DNA from 3 places in the Faecalimicrobium sp. JNUCC 81 genome. Region 2 is predicted to be linked to each of the others. Evidence: riboswitches for the same ligand, from Rfam matches in the RefSeq annotation. Region 2 holds a riboswitch; each other region holds the start of a gene.
The links. Region 2 has a riboswitch for S-adenosylmethionine ahead of JNUCC81_RS11960 (methionine ABC transporter ATP-binding protein). Riboswitches for the same ligand answer to the same signal wherever they lie in the genome.
Positions count from the first base shown of each region.

Region 1: linked by a shared signal. The riboswitch ahead of metK (methionine adenosyltransferase) and the one ahead of JNUCC81_RS11960 (methionine ABC transporter ATP-binding protein) in region 2 are both predicted to bind S-adenosylmethionine.
Region 3: linked by a shared signal. The riboswitch ahead of JNUCC81_RS07090 (Na+/H+ antiporter NhaC family protein) and the one ahead of JNUCC81_RS11960 (methionine ABC transporter ATP-binding protein) in region 2 are both predicted to bind S-adenosylmethionine.

Region 1 is NZ_CM132203.1:162,636-168,570, reverse strand. It holds gene JNUCC81_RS00990 (double zinc ribbon domain-containing protein) at 153-935, opposite strand; gene recD2 (SF1B family DNA helicase RecD2) at 938-3,160, opposite strand; gene metK (methionine adenosyltransferase) at 3,292-4,485, opposite strand; SAM riboswitch class I at 4,683-4,788, opposite strand; gene yyaC (spore protease YyaC) at 5,025-5,534, shown strand; gene fabZ (3-hydroxyacyl-ACP dehydratase FabZ) at 5,674-5,935, opposite strand, start outside.
Region 2 is NZ_CM132203.1:2,385,630-2,391,564, reverse strand. It holds gene JNUCC81_RS11965 (hypothetical protein) at 1-559, shown strand, start outside; SAM riboswitch class I at 718-822, shown strand; gene JNUCC81_RS11960 (methionine ABC transporter ATP-binding protein) at 902-1,975, shown strand; gene JNUCC81_RS11955 (methionine ABC transporter permease) at 1,935-2,615, shown strand; gene JNUCC81_RS11950 (MetQ/NlpA family ABC transporter substrate-binding protein) at 2,636-3,448, shown strand; gene JNUCC81_RS11945 (M20 family metallopeptidase) at 3,473-4,699, shown strand; gene JNUCC81_RS11940 (GNAT family N-acetyltransferase) at 4,757-5,290, opposite strand; gene JNUCC81_RS11935 (hypothetical protein) at 5,309-5,662, opposite strand; gene JNUCC81_RS11930 (response regulator transcription factor) at 5,828-5,935, shown strand, end outside.
Region 3 is NZ_CM132203.1:1,427,184-1,433,118, forward strand. It holds gene JNUCC81_RS07080 (DUF4825 domain-containing protein) at 1-896, shown strand, start outside; gene JNUCC81_RS07085 (YdbC family protein) at 916-1,137, shown strand; SAM riboswitch class I at 1,250-1,354, shown strand; gene JNUCC81_RS07090 (Na+/H+ antiporter NhaC family protein) at 1,558-2,868, shown strand; gene JNUCC81_RS07095 (radical SAM protein) at 2,916-3,806, shown strand; gene JNUCC81_RS07100 (DUF975 family protein) at 3,984-4,697, shown strand; gene JNUCC81_RS07105 (GntR family transcriptional regulator) at 4,832-5,200, shown strand; gene JNUCC81_RS07110 (ABC transporter ATP-binding protein) at 5,200-5,898, shown strand; gene JNUCC81_RS07115 (ABC transporter permease) at 5,892-5,935, shown strand, end outside.

The DNA.
Region 1 (5,935 bases), 1.6 Mb from region 2:
TCTTACTTCTAAGCTGCACCATGATCATCAACCCAATTTTTAGTGTTGACTTACGTGGATCCCTTTGCCTGCAACTGGCTTGGACTTTCAACCACAGACCTAAATATTACTCATTTATTTTAATACGTTAATAATCATATGTCAATAGGAATTTATTCCATAACATAAGCATCTGAGGCTCTAGTAAGCAAAGTCATAACAAATACTTTATTAACACCATTTAGTTTTAAGACTTTTGATATCTCATTTACAGTAGACCCTGTTGTAAATATATCATCTATTAGAAGTATGTTTTTATTTTTTAATAGATTATTTATATCATCTATAATAAATGCATTTCTTAATTCTTTTTTTCGCTCATTTTTACTTAATTTATATAGTTGTACAGTATCATATTTTCTATATATAATGTCTACATCTGGTATATTAATTAATTTACTTAATTTTATACCTATCTTTTGAGCTTGATTAAACCCTCTTTTCTTTAAACGGTTTTTATGTAATGGTACATACATAATATAATCAAATTTTATATCTTCTATTTCTAGTCTTTCTTTCATTATTTGCGCTATATACTTACTCATATATGTTTTATTTTTATATTTAAAATCTAAAGCAAGCTTTTTACTCAAATCATTATATTCTATACAAGATATAGCTTTATCAAAATAGAAGGTTTTGTTAAAACAACTGCTACATCCGCTTATATCTTGTTTTTCTAGAGAATGATTAATTATTGGTTTTCCACATTTTTTACATCCATCTAGTATAAAATGTAGTTCTTCAAAACAATTTTTACAAGTTGAATAAGTATTAGTTTTACTTATGGGTTTATCGCATATTATACATGTTATATTTTCTGGATATATAAAATCTAAAATTAAATTAATTATGTCTTTAAATACTTTAGAGAAAATAATCCCTTTATTATTCATATTTATTTAACTAACAACCCTTCTACTTTAAATTTATTTAACTTATATGCTAAATTAGAGTATCTCTCATTCGTTCTATTATTTTTTATCATATATTCTAAGTACTTTACATCTCCAACTAATACAACTAGCTTTTTAGCTCTCGTTATAGCTGTATATAACAAGTTACGGCTAAGTAGCATCGGTGGGGCCCATGTTATAGGTATAACTACAACTGGAAATTCACTTCCCTGGCTTTTATGTATAGTTGTACAGAAACTATGATCTAGTTCATCTAATTCATCATACTTATAAGACACTATTTTAGTATTATCAAATAATACGTATACAGTTCTCTTATCTTTGTCTATATGATATACATAACCTATATCTCCATTATATATACCTTCTCCACTATCTTTTGAATCTTCACTTTCCCATTTTTTAGTGTAATTATTTTTTATTTGCATAACTTTATCACCGACTCTAAAAAGTCTTTTTTGGAAACTCTCTTCTAATTTAAATTTTTCAGGTTGGTTAAGGTATTTTTGTAACTCTACATTTAGATTGGTCACACCTAAGTCGCCTTTTCTCATAGAAGCTAGTATTTGTATATCTTTTAATTTATCTACATTATAAAATTTAGGTAGTCTTTCATTAACTAAGCCAACTATTTCTTGTAAAATTTCTTCATTTGTAGATTTTCTTATAAAGAAGAAGTCTTTACCTTTTGAATTTAAGTGAAGAGGTTGTCCGTTATTTATTTTATGAGCATTTACTACTATCATACTTTCTCTTGCTTGTCTAAATATTTCATTTAATTCAACTACATTTATAACCCCAGAATCTATCATATCTTTAAGTACATTACCTGCTCCAACAGATGGTAACTGGTCACTATCTCCAACTAGTATAACTCTAGTTCCTTCTTTTATAGCTCTTAGTAATGAGTACATTAATAAAATGTCAACCATAGAAACTTCATCTACTATTATCACATCTGCTTTTATAGGTTCTTCTTCATTTTTCATAAATTCTAATTGGTCACTATCTGTAGCAAATCCCATTTCAAGTAATCTATGTATAGTTTTTGCTTCTTTATTAGAAGTTTCGCTCATTCTTTTAGCAGCTCTTCCTGTTGGTGCTGCTAAAACAACTTCTTGATTGTTATTTTCAAATATTTTTATTATTGTGTTTATAGTTGTAGTTTTTCCTGTTCCAGGACCTCCAGTAACTATTACTACTCCACTTTCTATTGATTCTTTAACAGCCTTAGCTTGGTTAGTAGCTAACTTTATACCTTCTTCATTTTCAACAAGTCTTATTTCTTCTTCAATATCTATATTTAAATCTTTAAATTCACATTGAGATAATTTTATTATTTGCTTACAAACCCCGTTTTCAGATAAATAGTATGGTATTAAATATATTAAGTTTTGTCCGCTCATTTTTTCTATATGCACCTTTTGGTCATAAGCTAAATCCATTATACACTCTTCTATAAGATCAGTACTTACTTGTAATAGTTTTTTAGCATCTTGTATTAAAATATTTTCTGGTAGATAAGTATGTCCACTTCCTAAAGATTGATTTAGAGAATATAAAATTCCTTGGCAAATTCTATCTTTAGAATTCTTTTCTATTCCTATTTTATTCGCTATATCATCAGCTATTTTAAACCCGATACCTCTTATATCTTCCGCTAACTTATATGGATTTCTATTTATAACTTCAATAGCCTTATTTTTGTATTTTTTATATATTTTCATACAGTAATTAGGAGTAATTCCATAAGGTGATAATTCAATAATTATATTTCTAAGTTCTCTATTTTCTTCATAACTTTTGACTATTTGATTTATCTTCTTACTTCCTATACCTTCTACTTCTTGTAATCTTTCAGGACTATTTTGTATTATATCTAAAGTATTAACTCCAAATTTATCTATAATCCTTTTCGCCATTTTTTCACCTATTCCATGTATCATACCCGATGCCAGATATACATAAATTCCTTCGAGTGATGATGGCGTTACTGGCATAAATTTATTTACCTCAAACTGAGTTCCATAAGTTTTGTGATTTATCCATTTCCCCTCTACTTCTATGCTTTCTCCAACTGATAAAGTTGGCATACATCCGACTATTACAACTTCACTATTAGAGTTAGCTAAATGGGCTATGGTGTATCCATTATCCTCATTTTTGAATACTATATCACTTATCATTCCTTCTAATCTTTCCATACTTTTCTCCTACAACAAATAATATTTCTATACTGTACTTAAGTTGTAATTATTATACCTTTTATATAAAATAAAATCACCCCTTAAAGTAATATTACTTTAAGGGGCTTTATTTATAAATCTAATTTATATTATTGTCCTAGAGCTTCTTTTCTTAAAATTTGAGCTTTATCTGTTCTTTCCCATGGTAAATCTATATCAGTTCTACCAAAGTGTCCATAAGCTGCTGTACTTTTGAATATTGGTTGTCTTAAGTCTAAGTCTCTTATTATTGCACCTGGTCTTAAGTCAAAGTTCTTTTCAACTAATTTAACTAATATTTCTTCAGATACTTTTCCAGTTCCAAACGTATCTATAAATATAGAAAGTGGTCTTGCTACACCTATTGCATATGCAAGTTCTATTTCACACTTGTCAGCAAGCCCAGCTGCAACTATATTCTTAGCTACATATCTTGCAGCGTAAGCTGCAGATCTATCAACTTTTGTAGCATCTTTTCCTGAGAATGCTCCACCACCGTGTCTTGAGTATCCTCCGTAAGTATCTATTATTATTTTTCTTCCTGTAAGACCTGTATCTCCTTGAGGACCACCAACAACGAATCTTCCCGTTGGATTTATATATATCTTAGTTTCTTCGTCTAATAAATTAGCTGGTATAACTGCTTTTATTACATGATTTATTAAGTCTTCTCTTATTGTTTCACTAGTTACTTCTTCTCCATGTTGAGTAGATATAAGTACTGTATGAACTCTTACTGGAGTATTTCCTTCGTATTCTACTGTTACTTGAGTTTTTCCATCTGGTCTTAAGTAATCTAATGTAGAATTTTTTCTAACTTCTGTTAATCTTCTAGCTAATTTATGAGCTAAAGATATTGGAAGTGGCATTAATTCCTCTGTTTCGTTACAAGCAAAACCAAACATTATACCTTGGTCACCTGCACCTACTTTTTCTATTTCATCTTCTGCTGTTTGTCCATCTCTATTTTCTAATGCTTCATCAACACCCATAGCTATATCCCCTGATTGTTCATCTATAGAAGTTATAACTGCACAAGTGTCACAGTCAAATCCATATTTTGCTCTATCGTATCCTATTTCTCTTACTGTTTCTCTTACTATTTTAGGTATATCAGCATATGCTTTTGTTGTTATTTCTCCCGCTACTAATACAAGCCCCGTTGTTACTGTAGTCTCACAAGCAACTCTTGATAGTGGATCTTGCTTTAATAATTCATCTAATATTGCATCTGATATTTGGTCACATATTTTATCTGGATGCCCTTCTGTTACTGATTCTGATGTAAATAAATGTCTTGCCATTTTAATTCCTCCTTAATTTATAATTTCGGGGTTTGATTCATCCCCTATGCTAGTCCAATTATGAATACTCTTAGTTAATTTAACTTTATATATCTGAAATCTTACGCTATATATTAGAGGTAATAGTTTAATAATTAAAAAACCTCTTCTTATGCAAGAAGAGGTTAATTTTGTATATTCAATACATTAATTAACTAACCTCATCTCTCAAGACTATTTAGTCTTGTAGGATTTAGCACCTTTTCCCAAATGGGTGGTTGCTGGGCTTCACAGGGCCTATCCCTCCGCCGCTCTTGATAAGGTAATCAAGAAAGTTATTAAGTTCTTTATATTATATATCTCATTAATTTATATATTACTATCTTTATAAAATCCTGTCAATAATTTTAAATCAAATTTATCATTTGGAATATTCTTGCTTGTACTATATCAACTATATAGTATCCTATTTAATACCATTTTCATATTATATATTATGTAACCTAAGATAGGTATTTTTTAAATTAAAAATTCATATATTTTTTTGAAGGGGGGTGCCTATGTATTTAGCCAAAGTGAATTATAAAAAAGAGAACGTTGTAGAAGTATTAAGTTCAATACTTAAAGATTTAATCGATGAAAATACAGTTGTAGTTTGCATAGGAACAGACAGAGCTATCGGAGACGCTCTCGGACCATTAGTTGGTACAATGTTGCAAAATAGTGATTTTAAATACCCCGTTTACGGAACATTAGATAATCCTATCCACGCTTTAAATATATACGAATCTATTGATCACATAAAACAGATTCATCCAAATGGAAATTTTTTAGCTATAGATGCATGTTTAGGGTCAAAAAGTAGCATAGGTAATATACAAATAAGAGAAGGCCCAATTTTACCTGGAAAAGGTGTTGGAAAAAAATTACCTCAAATAGGAAACCATTCTATTGTAGGAATAGTTGATAAGATAGATGAAAATAATAGATTTTCATTTAATAATGTGCGCCTTAGCTTCATAATAGAATTAGCCGAAGTAATTTCGTTAGCTCTATTACTTTCTACCTAAAATATTCGTCAACACGTTACTCAAAATATTCGCCAACATGTTACTCAAAAAAACTCGCCCCATTATATTAGATAAGTCTAATATAATAGGGCGAGTATAATATTTATTTTAAAAAGTCCTAAATTTTAGGACTTTTATTTTATTTTTGTACAAGAGCAAACATTAATTCTCCGCTACAAGCAAGTTCTTCTCCAACGTAAGCTTTTGCTGTAGCCTTACCAATGTTTCTTCTTAAAGATAGCATTTCAACTTCCATAATTAATGTATCCCCAGGTCTTACTTCTTTTTTAAATCTTACCTTATCTATACCTGCAAATACACCTAATTTACCTTTATTTTCTTCTATAGACATCATAGCTACTGCCCCTACTTGAGCCATAGCTTCAACAATTAAAACCCCT
Region 2 (5,935 bases):
GTCTAGTGAGTATGATTTAAACAATAAGGAAGATATAATTGATTTTAATGATGAAGAAGTTGGCGGAGAATACTGTCCAATACTTGTTGTATATAAACCGGCTAAGTATAATAGAGGTTCTTATGTCCTTGAAGATAAATCTTATGTGTATATAAAACGTCAACCATTAGATGCCTTAATAAAACAAGAAAGATTAGAAGAAAGAGGTATTGATGGTATGGGGGCAATTACTTACATAAAATTAAAAAGGGATCTTACTAACGAAAACTTACAAGATATAATGGCAGAGCTATATGTATATGGTCAAAAAAATGATATTAAATTTGAAAATGTCAAATTAGCTGATATATCATCAAATAAAATTTGGCTTACTGCAGATAAATTAAAAAAAGAGTACAAAGAATTAAGATATTACCATAAAAATTTAACTCAAAAAGTAAAGGATATATATGAATCTACAGGGACTTATTATACTCAGATAAGTGGAAAGTACATATTTGATAGTAGAGAACTTTTACATTGTTACAATACTTTTAAGCATAAAGATATAAACAGTTAGAATATATGTTTAAGTAAAGAAGTTACAATAAGAGAAAGTGCTTGTGGTATAAAGAAAATAAAAAAATATATATAAATAAAATTTTATAATTGACAATGTATGTTTTAAAATATACAATTAGTTTCATAAATAAAAATATTTTGAAAATTAAATAAAAAACCTTATCAAGAGAGACCGAGGGAATGGCCCTATGACGTCTCAGCAACCTACCTTAAATGGTGTGGTGCTAATTCCAACAGGATTTTAATCCTGAAAGATGAGGGGAAGTATATTAATATAAACGTTAAAAATCTTCTTCTCATTTTTGGGAAGAAGATTTTTTATTTGGTTAAAAAGGAGGGAATGTATTTGATTAAACTAAAAAATATAAAAAAAACATATGTATCAGGAAAAAATGTGGTTGAAGCATTAAAGGGTGTAAATTTAGAGATTAAGGAAGGAGAAATATGCGGAATAATTGGATTTAGTGGAGCTGGGAAAAGTACATTAGTTCGTTGTATAAATTTACTTGAAAGGCCAACATGTGGAGAAGTTTTTATAGGAGATAAAGATATTACACTTTTATCAAATAAAGAATTAAGAGAAAGTAGAAAAAACATAGGTATGATTTTTCAACATTTTAATCTTATGAAGTCAAAAACTGTGTTTCAAAACATAGAATATCCATTAAAAGGAAATGGATTGTGCAAGAATGAAATAAAATTAAGGGTTAGCGAACTCTTAGAATTAGTCGGATTAAGTGATAAGGCAACTAGTTATCCATCTCAGTTAAGTGGAGGTCAAAAGCAAAGAGTTGCAATTGCAAGGGCACTAGCAAATAATCCAAAAGTACTTTTATGCGATGAAGCAACTTCAGCCCTTGATCCTCAAACAACACATTCAATACTTAATTTATTAAAAGATATTAATGAAAAGCTTAATTTAACAGTAGTTATAATCACACATGAGATGAATGTAGTAAAAGAAATATGTGATAAAATTGCGGTTATGGAAAATGGGAATATAGTTGAAAACGGAGATATACTTGAAATATTTTCAAATCCAAAAGCTAATGTTACAAAAGACTTTATTTCAACTTTATTTCAAAATAATAAAATATATGATTTATTAAAAAAAGACTTATTTATTCAAGATATAAGTGAAGATGAAGTTTTAGCTAAAATTTCTTTTGTTGGTCAAAATACAGGTCAGGCATTTATATCAAAAATATCAAGAAAGTTTAAAATCGACGCAAGTATATTATTTGGAAATATAGAAATGGTAAAAAATGTTCCAATAGGAAATTTAATTGTAAAGTTAAGTGGTCAAATTGAAAATATACTAAATGCAGATAAGTATCTTAAAGAACATAATATTAGTTTGGAGGTAATTGACTATGATAGAAACATTAAAAACACTAATACCCAATGTAGTTAATCTTTATCCTGAAATGATAAAAGCATTATTTGAGACATTATATATGGTTTTTGTATCGGGAATAGTTTCAACATTAATAGGGTTCCCTATAGGAGTAACGCTTGTAGCAACAAGAAAAGGTGGAATATTAGAAAATAAAATTATAAATAATATTTTAGGTAAAATAATAAATACTCTACGCTCCATACCATTTATTATTTTATTAGCAGCAATAATGCCAATTACTAGACTTGTTGTAGGAACCACTATAGGTACATTAGGAGCATTAGTACCACTTATATTTAGCTCAACACCATTTGTTGCAAGACAAATTGAATCGGTAATTTTAGACATAGATAGTGGCGTAATTGAAGCAGCTCAATCTATGGGTTCAAGTCCAATTGAAATAATTTATAGAGTTATGTTACCAGAGGCTCTTACTGGAATTGTATATGCTATTACTATAACAACAATAAGCTTGATTGGATTATCAGCAATGGCTGGAACTGTTGGTGGTGGTGGACTTGGAGACTTTGCAATAAGATATGGATACCAATATTTTCAAACTGATGTAATGATAGTAACGGTAATAATACTTCTTATTTTAGTAAATATTGTTCAAGGATTTGGAGATATACTACTTAAAAAACTTAGTCATTAATTTAAAGGAGGAATTTTAATATGAAAAAAATAATTACATTACTTTTAACAATAATAATATCAATAGTTAGTTTAGTAGGATGTACTAACACACAAGATAGCGATAAAAAAACTGTAAAGCTAGGAGTTACAGGTGAAGAACATGAAATATGGAATTTAGTAAAAGAAAAATTAAAAAAAGAAGATATAAACTTAGAAATAATTAGTTTCTCTGATTATATAAAGCCAAATATAGCACTTGATGAGGGAGAAATTGATTTAAATGCGTTTCAACATCACGCATATTTAGAAAATTTTAAAAATGAGAGAAAATTAGAATTAACAGCTATTGGAGATACAGTATTTGCACCAATGGCAATATATCCTGGGAAATTAAAATCACTTGATGAAATTAAAGATAAATCGACAATTGCAGTTCCAAATGATGCTACAAACCTAGGAAGAGCTTTAATACTTCTTCAAAATGCAGGATTAATAAAACTAAAAGAAGATGTAGGTTTACTTCCAACTCTTAAAGATATAGCTGAAAACCCTAAAAATCTTGAAATAAAAGAATTAGTAGCAACTCAAATACCAAGATCACTTCAAGATATTGATGTAGCAGTTATAAATAGTGGAGTAGCTGTAAATGCTAAATTATCACCAACAAATGATGCTTTATTTATTGAAGATTCAAGCTTAGAGACGTCAAAGCCATATATAAATTTAATTGCAGTAAGAAGTAAAGATAAAGATAATGATATTTATAAAAAGGTAGTAAAAGCTTATCAGTCACAAGAAATAAAAGATGCTATAAATAAAGTATTTAAGGGAGAGTCTATACCAGCATTTTGATAATTAAAATAAGGGGAAAATAATATGGGAAATTTAAATATAGATATAAAAGAATTAAATCTAGAAGATATAAAGAATGATTTAATAAAGAAAATAAATGAAAATAAAGAAATTTATATAAATGTAAGTCATTCTATTCACAGCAATCCTGAAATAGGAAATGAAGAATATTTCGCTTGCGAAACACTTTCTAATTTATTAAAAGAAAATGGGTTTGATGTAAAAACTAATATTGCAGGTCATCCTACTGGATTTATAGCAAAGAAAAAATCTAAAATTAATATAGGAAAAACTATTGGATTTTTAGCGGAATACGATGCTTTGCCAGGTCTTGGTCATGCTTGTGGACATAATATAATCGGAGTAGCTAGCTGTGCAGCGGCTATATCTTTATCTCAAAAAATCGATGAGATTGGTGGAGAAGTAATTGTATTTGGTTGCCCATCTGAAGAAGGTGGAGAAAATGGTAGTGCTAAAGGAAGCTTTGTAAAATCTAATTTATTTGATAATGTTGATGCTTGTTTAATGATACATCCATCAAATGAAACTTCAATTACGGGAACTAGTTTAGCAGTTGATCCTATAGATTTTGAATTTATAGGAAAGCCAGCACATGCAGCAGCTTGTCCGGAAAAAGGAATAAATGCACTTGATGGAGTAATTCAACTTTTCAATGGAATAAATGCACTTAGACAACATGTACCTGATGATGTTAGAATACATGGAATAATAACACATGGAGGGGAGGCACCAAACATAGTACCGGAATATGCAAAAGCTAGATTTTATATAAGAGCACAAACTAGAAAAACATTAGATGAAGTAACTAAAAAAATAAAGGCTATAGCTAATGGAGCAGCATTAAGTACAGGAGCGAGTGTTAATATAAACTTTTTCCAAAATCAAGTAGACAATTTTTATGTAAATAATAAATTTAATGAAGTCTTTATTAATGTTATAAATGATCTAGGTCATGAAATATGTACTGAAAAACAAAGTGGATTTGGTTCGACAGATGCTGGAAATGTAAGCCATATAGTTCCAACACTTCATCCACATATAAAAATAGGACCATCTAGTTCAATAGGTCATACAGAAGAATTTTGCAAAGCATCAGCATCAAAAGAAGGAGATGAAGCTTTAATAATTGGAGCAAAAACTTTATCAATTACAGCTTTAAAACTTTTAGTGGATGATGAAATTCTTAAAGAAATAAAAGAAGAATTTGAGAAGAATAAGCATTTATTATAAATAAAAAATTAATAAATTTATAAATAATATAAAAGGCTATGATATAAAATCATAGCCTTAAAATAATAATGACATACTTATAGTATTATAGTAAATGTCATTTATACAAATATCATTTTTTAAAGTACCTTCTTCTTTAAACCCAAATTTTTTATATAAAGTAATAGCTTTAAAGTTATCTTCTCTAACCAATAGAGCTACTTTTTTAGTTATATTATTAGATTTAGCCCAATTTATTAGATAAGCCATAACTTCATTAGCAATACCAAGTCCCCAATATTTACTTAATACACTAATCCCAAGAGTACCAACATGTTTAAGTCTATCCTTTTGAACGGAAGTAATTGAAGCAATACTTACAATTTCTCCATCAACTAATGCAACTATCATTATAGAATTATTTGTATCTTCATGAGAATTTATATATTTTTCTTCATTTTCTAAACTTATATTAAATTCATTTTTTCCGAAAGTTAAAAAGTCGCTTTCACCACCAATTTTATTAAGATAGTCAATTATTTCTTGAGCATCTTTTGAATTAGCTTTTCTTATTATAGCTTTCTTGTAATTTTTTAGTAAAATTTCTTTCATGAATTATCCCCCTATAAACTAATCTATTTTAATCTTAGCCCAGGTAGTTTTATTGCAAAATGGGCATTTAAGCCTTCTAGTATCACCGGTATGCAAAGCAAACATATCTCTAAATTTAATATTAAAAACTTGATAGCAGTTTCTACATTCATAAGGAAATTTAACTAACTTAGAATATACACTAATAACTAAAAAAATAGGTATACCACCTAAAATTAGCCATGCCAAAATGCTATTAATAGGAATCTTAAACACTTCAAGAATTATAGCTCCTATTATATAAACTACTGTAAATATACCAATATCTATCCAAATAAGTTTTTGAAGTTTCTTAAAATAATTTTCCTTTTTTATAAAAATCAATCCCTTCATACACTATTAAAGTAATTGTATATATAAAGTAAAATATTTGCAAGTAATTAAACATAGTGCTAAAAATAATAATTTATGAATTTTAAAAGGTATATATTATATAGTTTTTCTAGAGTTTATTAAGTATAATTAAAAATAGCGATCAATGTAATTTAGGAGGGGTATATGAAAAATATATTATTATTAGAGGATGATGAATCTTTAAACAGTGGTATAAGCTTTATGCTAAAAAGAGAGGGGCATAATGTATTTTCTGCATTTAATATAGGACAA
Region 3 (5,935 bases), 960 kb from region 2:
AAATAGCTAGCATAATTACTTCAATTATGATAATAACAAGTGCAATAGGTCTAGTAGGTTGTGAATCTAAAGAGAATTTGAATATTAAAGTTAATAAAGATATAAAGAAAGAAAGTAGTATTGATTTAAATGAATTATCAAAATTTAAAGGTACAAAAATAGGTAACTCTTCTAAAATTTCAAATATTTTAGAGTATTTGCCGGGAAATAATTCAAAGGATGGTTTTAGTTTGCAAACAGACAAACAGCCTTATGAAATTACTGTTAATTATAAATTAGGTAATGAATATAAAGAAAATAATATAACAAATTTACTTTATACTAATTCAGTTATATTATTTGCATTAGTTGATAATCTTGATATAGTTAATATAAAGCTAGGAGAAGAACATGGTGTTATATACACTTACAATAGAAGTCAAATAGAAGAAGTTATAAAAACTGATTTAAGAAAATTACCACAAGATTTAAATTTGTGGAAGGATCTATTAAGCAAGGAAAGCTATGATAATATAGGAGAAGGACGTTTAAAAATAGGAAACCACACAAGTGTAATAGAAACTTCAGAGACTGATAAAAAAAAGATAGCTAAAAAGTTATTTGAAATCCTTTTAGCATACGATTATGGAAATATTAAAGTAGAATCTGGAGAATATATTAATATATTAAAAAATTATAAGGTAAAAAATGTTACTTTTAAAAGTGGTTTAGAGAATGGCGATTTTAGAGTTAGTATGAACTATGATATACAGTCAGTTGATGGATATGTTGACTACTTTACAACTGGAAACGGAATTAAGTCTAGTGATAATTGGGTTAAAGATAAGTTTGTTATAGTTGATATTGAAAAAATAGGAGAAAACCAATATAAATTAGCAGCTCAAAATACAAACTAAGTATAAAGGAGATATAAATATGGCAAATATTAAATTTGATATAGAGTATGAATATGGAGTTATTTCAGAATCATCAAAAGGATGGAAAAAGGAGCTAAACTTAGTTAGCTGGAATAATAATAAAGCTAAATATGATATAAGAGAATGGGATGAAGAACACGAGAAGATGGGTAAAGGATTAACTTTTACAGTTGATGAACTAAAAGCTCTTAAAGAAATATTAAATAGTATGGACATATAATTAGTAATATATTTATACAAAGTTTTAAATATTATAAAAAATAAATATTATATATCATTTATTTTTTATAATTGACACCTTATATTTATTAGATTACTATAACAAATAAATAAACTTATTTAGAGAGGTGGAGGGACTGGCCCTTTGAAACCCGGCAACCAGCATATTAAATATGCAATGGTGCTAAATCCTGCAGCACAAAGCTGAAAGATAAGTATAAATTCGCTAAAAAGCTTAAGTTTATACTTAAGCTTTTTTTAATTATTTTAATTATAAGTAAATTATAATTTATCTGTTTTGTTGATAAGTTACAATTTGATATCATCTAAACTTGAGCAATGGACCTGGTTTTTAGGTCGTTGGCGACATGAGCAAAGCGAATTTTTTATTAGAATCTAAAAATATAACAGGGGGTATTGTATGAATAAGAAAATAAGTGGAAATCCAGTAGCATTAGCACCATTAGCAGTTTTTATACTATTATTTGTATCCACAGCATTAATAACAGGAGATTTTTCTAAAATGCCTATTTTGGTTGGATTTTTTATATCAGTTGGTGTAGCAATATTAATAGATAATAAAAGAGATTTAAATACAAAGCTAGAAGTATTTACTAATGGAGCAGGAAATTCTAATGTTATGTTAATGTGTGTAATATTTTTATTAGCAGGTGCATTTGGTTCAGTTACAAAAGCTATGGGAGGAGTAGAATCAACAGTTAATTTTGGAATGTCAATATTGCCACCAAACCTTTTGGTAGTAGGAATGTTCTTAGTATCATGTTTTGTATCAACATCTATGGGAACATCAACAGGAACAGTAGTAGCTCTTGTACCTATTGCTGTAGGGATTTCAGATAAAACTTCAATAGGATTAACTCTTTGCTTAGGAGCTATAATCGGTGGAGCTATGTTTGGAGATAATTTATCGATGATATCGGATACAACTATAGCAGCAGCTAATACTCAAAATTGTAATATGAAAGATAAGTTTAAAACTAACTTTAAAATAGTACTTCCAGCAGCAATATTAACAGCTATTATATTTATAGTTATAGGTTCGGGAAGTGGAAATATAAGTGGAGATACATCTTATTCATTAATAAAAATAATTCCATATATTTTAGTTTTATTAATGGCATTATTAGGTGTAAATGTTTTTGTGGTTTTAACTAGTGGAATATTAATTAGTGGATTAATCGGAATTATAACTGAATCATTTAATATAGGGGGATTATTTGAAGTCAGTTTTGAAGGTATGGTAGGCATGCAAAATCTAGCTATGATATCAATAGTTATAGGAGGATTAGTGGAACTTATAAAGGTAAATGGCGGAATAGAGTGGTTACTTTCATTTACTAAAAGTAAAATAAAAAATAAAAAAGGTGCAGAATTTGGAATAGCAGCTCTTGTTAGTTTAGCAGATATCTGTACAGCTAATAATACTATATCTATAATTATGGTAGGACCTATTGCAAAAGAAATTTCTGATGAATTTGATATCGACCCTAGAAAAAGCGCTAGTTTATTAGATATATTTTCTAGTGCGTTTCAAGGAATAATACCATATGGAGGACAACTATTAGTTGCATCATCTCTTGCAGGAGTATCTCCATTTACTATTGTACCTTATATGTTTTATCCAATGCTTATGATAGTATGTGGGATTATATCTATTATATTTACAATTCCAGGGACAGAAAATATTAAATCAGATATTATTAATAATTAAATTTTATACAAATAAGTTATAATGCATAAAACGTGGAGGATACTAAAATGGAGTTTATAAAAGCAAAATCTATAATTTCTAATTATATAGAAAATAATCCTTGGTTTTCTATAAATTACAATATGAATATATATAAAGGGTGTCCACATGGATGTATTTATTGTGATTCTCGAAGTAGTTGTTATCAGATCATAGATTTTGATAGAGTTAGAATTAAAGAAAACTCAATAGAAATGATTAAAAAAGAATTAAAAGGTAAAAGAAAAAAAGGTGTTATAGGAACTGGAGCAATGAGTGATCCTTATAATCCATTTGAAGCAAAATATATGCTTACTAGAGACGCTTTAAAACTTATAAATGACTTTAAATTTGGAGTATCGATTGCAACTAAAAGTAATTTAATCACAAGAGATATAGAGATATTAAAAGAAATTCAAAAACATTCACCTGTTTTAGTAAAGATTACTATTACAACTTATGACGATAATTTATGTAAACAAATTGAACCACATGTTGTTACTTCATCGAAACGCTTTGAAGCAATAAAAAAACTAAGTGAAAATGGTATATTTACAGGAATATTATTAATGCCGATACTACCATTTATAAATGACAGTGAAGAAAATGTAAAGGAAATAGTAAGAAAAGCTTATGAATGTGGGGCTAAATTTATTTTTTCCTATGGTATGGGAGTAACTCTTAGACAAAATCAAAGAGAATATTATTATGATAAATTAAGAACTATATTTTCTAAAGATATAGTAAATAAGTATATTGAAATTTATGGAGATAGATATGAATACGAATCCATTAAATCTAAAAAATTAAGAGATTTATTTGAATTAGAGTGTAATAAATACAATATTTTATACAAAATGGAAGATATTATAGATAGCTATAAAAATAAATATGAAACGTGCCAACTTAATTGGTTCTAGGTATTAATTTAAAGAATTGCCTTTAAATGGTTTAATCATTTGAAGGCAATTCTTTTTTGATTATTTAATTATAAAGTAAATTTTATATCTTTTGTTATTAAGCTCGAATAATAAAATTTTACTAAGGCACATAATTACACAATGAATAATATATATATTATTAAAGGAGGTTGTTACATGAACAGAATAGAATTAAAAGAACTTACAAAAAGCCAACTTAAAGGACATTGGAAAACTCCAGTACTATTAACATTAGCATATTTAATAGTAACAATTATAGCTAGCTTATTTCAGGAAGAAGCACAGTCTTTACCAACTATCATAATAACATTTGTAGTGGTATGGGCAATTTCCGTATGGGCAACTATAGGATTACCTAATTTTTATTTAGAATTTTTGAAAAAGGATGGAAACGCTTTATTTAAAGATGTTTTAGTACCATCTAATAAATTACTAAAAGCATTAGGTTATACTGTTATAATAGGAATAATTTCAATGATAATAGGATTTATATCTGTATTTGCATCAACTGGGATAATTGCAGCCTCAGTATTTTATGGTGATGGAATAACAATTGCAAATGTAGTAGGAATAATTTTAATATGTTTAATGTATATAGCATTTATAATATTCACTTTTGCAGTAGCACAGGTACCTTATATTATAATTGAAAAAGATGGTTTAGGATTATTAGAAGCTATGAGCTTAAGTATAAAAATAATGAAAGGTAATAAGTGGAAATACTTTGTTCTACAGTTAAGCTTTTTAGGTTGGGGTATACTTTCAGTAATAACACTTGGAATAGGATTTTTATGGTTAATTCCGTATATGTCATTAGCTGATACTAATTTCTATAAAAATTTAGCTATAGAGAATGTAACTTTAGATTAATATATAAAAAAGCTATGTTATTTAACATAGCTTTTTTATATATTAATGAAGTGAATTTTTATTTTATAAAAAAATTATTGCAATTTTTTTTGTACTATTGTACTATTATATTAATACAATGAGGTGGTGGAAAAATGGAATGGGAAATAGATAATAATAAGCCGATATATATACAGTTAGTAGAACAACTAAAACTAAGTATAATATCAGGTGAATTACAAGTAGGTTCTAAACTAGATCCAGTAAGGCTCATGGCACAAGAAGCTGAAGTAAATCCAAACACTATGCAAAAAGCATTATCAGAACTTGAAAGAGAAGGATTAGTTTATAGTAAACGAACTAGTGGAAGGTTTGTAACTGATGATGAAGAAAAAATTAAAGACATGAGAGAAGAAGTAGCAAATTTAAGAATAAAAGAATTAAAAGATACTCTAGTAAAACTTGGATATAATAATGGAGAAATTATAGACCTTGTAACGGAGAATTTAAGGGAGGGAATATAGTGAATAGTATTGTAGAATTTAAGAATGTACACAAAAGCTATGGTAAAAAAGAAGTTTTAAAAGGTATAAATTTAAACTTGAAAAAAGGAAAGATAATAGGTCTTTTAGGACCAAATGGAAATGGTAAAAGTACTATGATAAAACTTATAAATGGATTATTAACACCAAATGATGGAATAGTTTTAGTAAATGGAATTGAACCATCTGTTGAAACTAAAAAAACAGTATCTTACCTTCCAGAAAGAACTTATCTTAATGATTGGATGAAGGTTACTGATATTATTAAATTCTTTGAAGATTTTTATGAAGACTTTGATGTTAATAAAGCTTATGATATGCTTGAAAGCTTAAATATTGATAAAAATGAAAAACTTAAGACTATGTCAAAAGGGACTAAAGAAAAAGTACAGTTAATATTAGTTATGTCAAGAAAGGCAAGTTTATATGTATTAGATGAGCCAATTGGCGGAGTTGATCCAGCAGCTAGAAGTTATATTCTTAAAACTATTTTAGCTAATTTCTGTGAGGATAGTACTTTATTAATTGCGACTCATTTAATTAGTGAAATTGAAAATATATGTGATGAAGTAATATTTATATATGATGGAAATATAGTACTTCAAGGGGATGTAGAAAGTATTAGAGAAGAAAAAGGTAAATCTATAGATGCCTTATTTAGGGAGGAATTTAAATGTTAGGAAAATTATTAAAATATGAACTTAAAGCTTATATAAG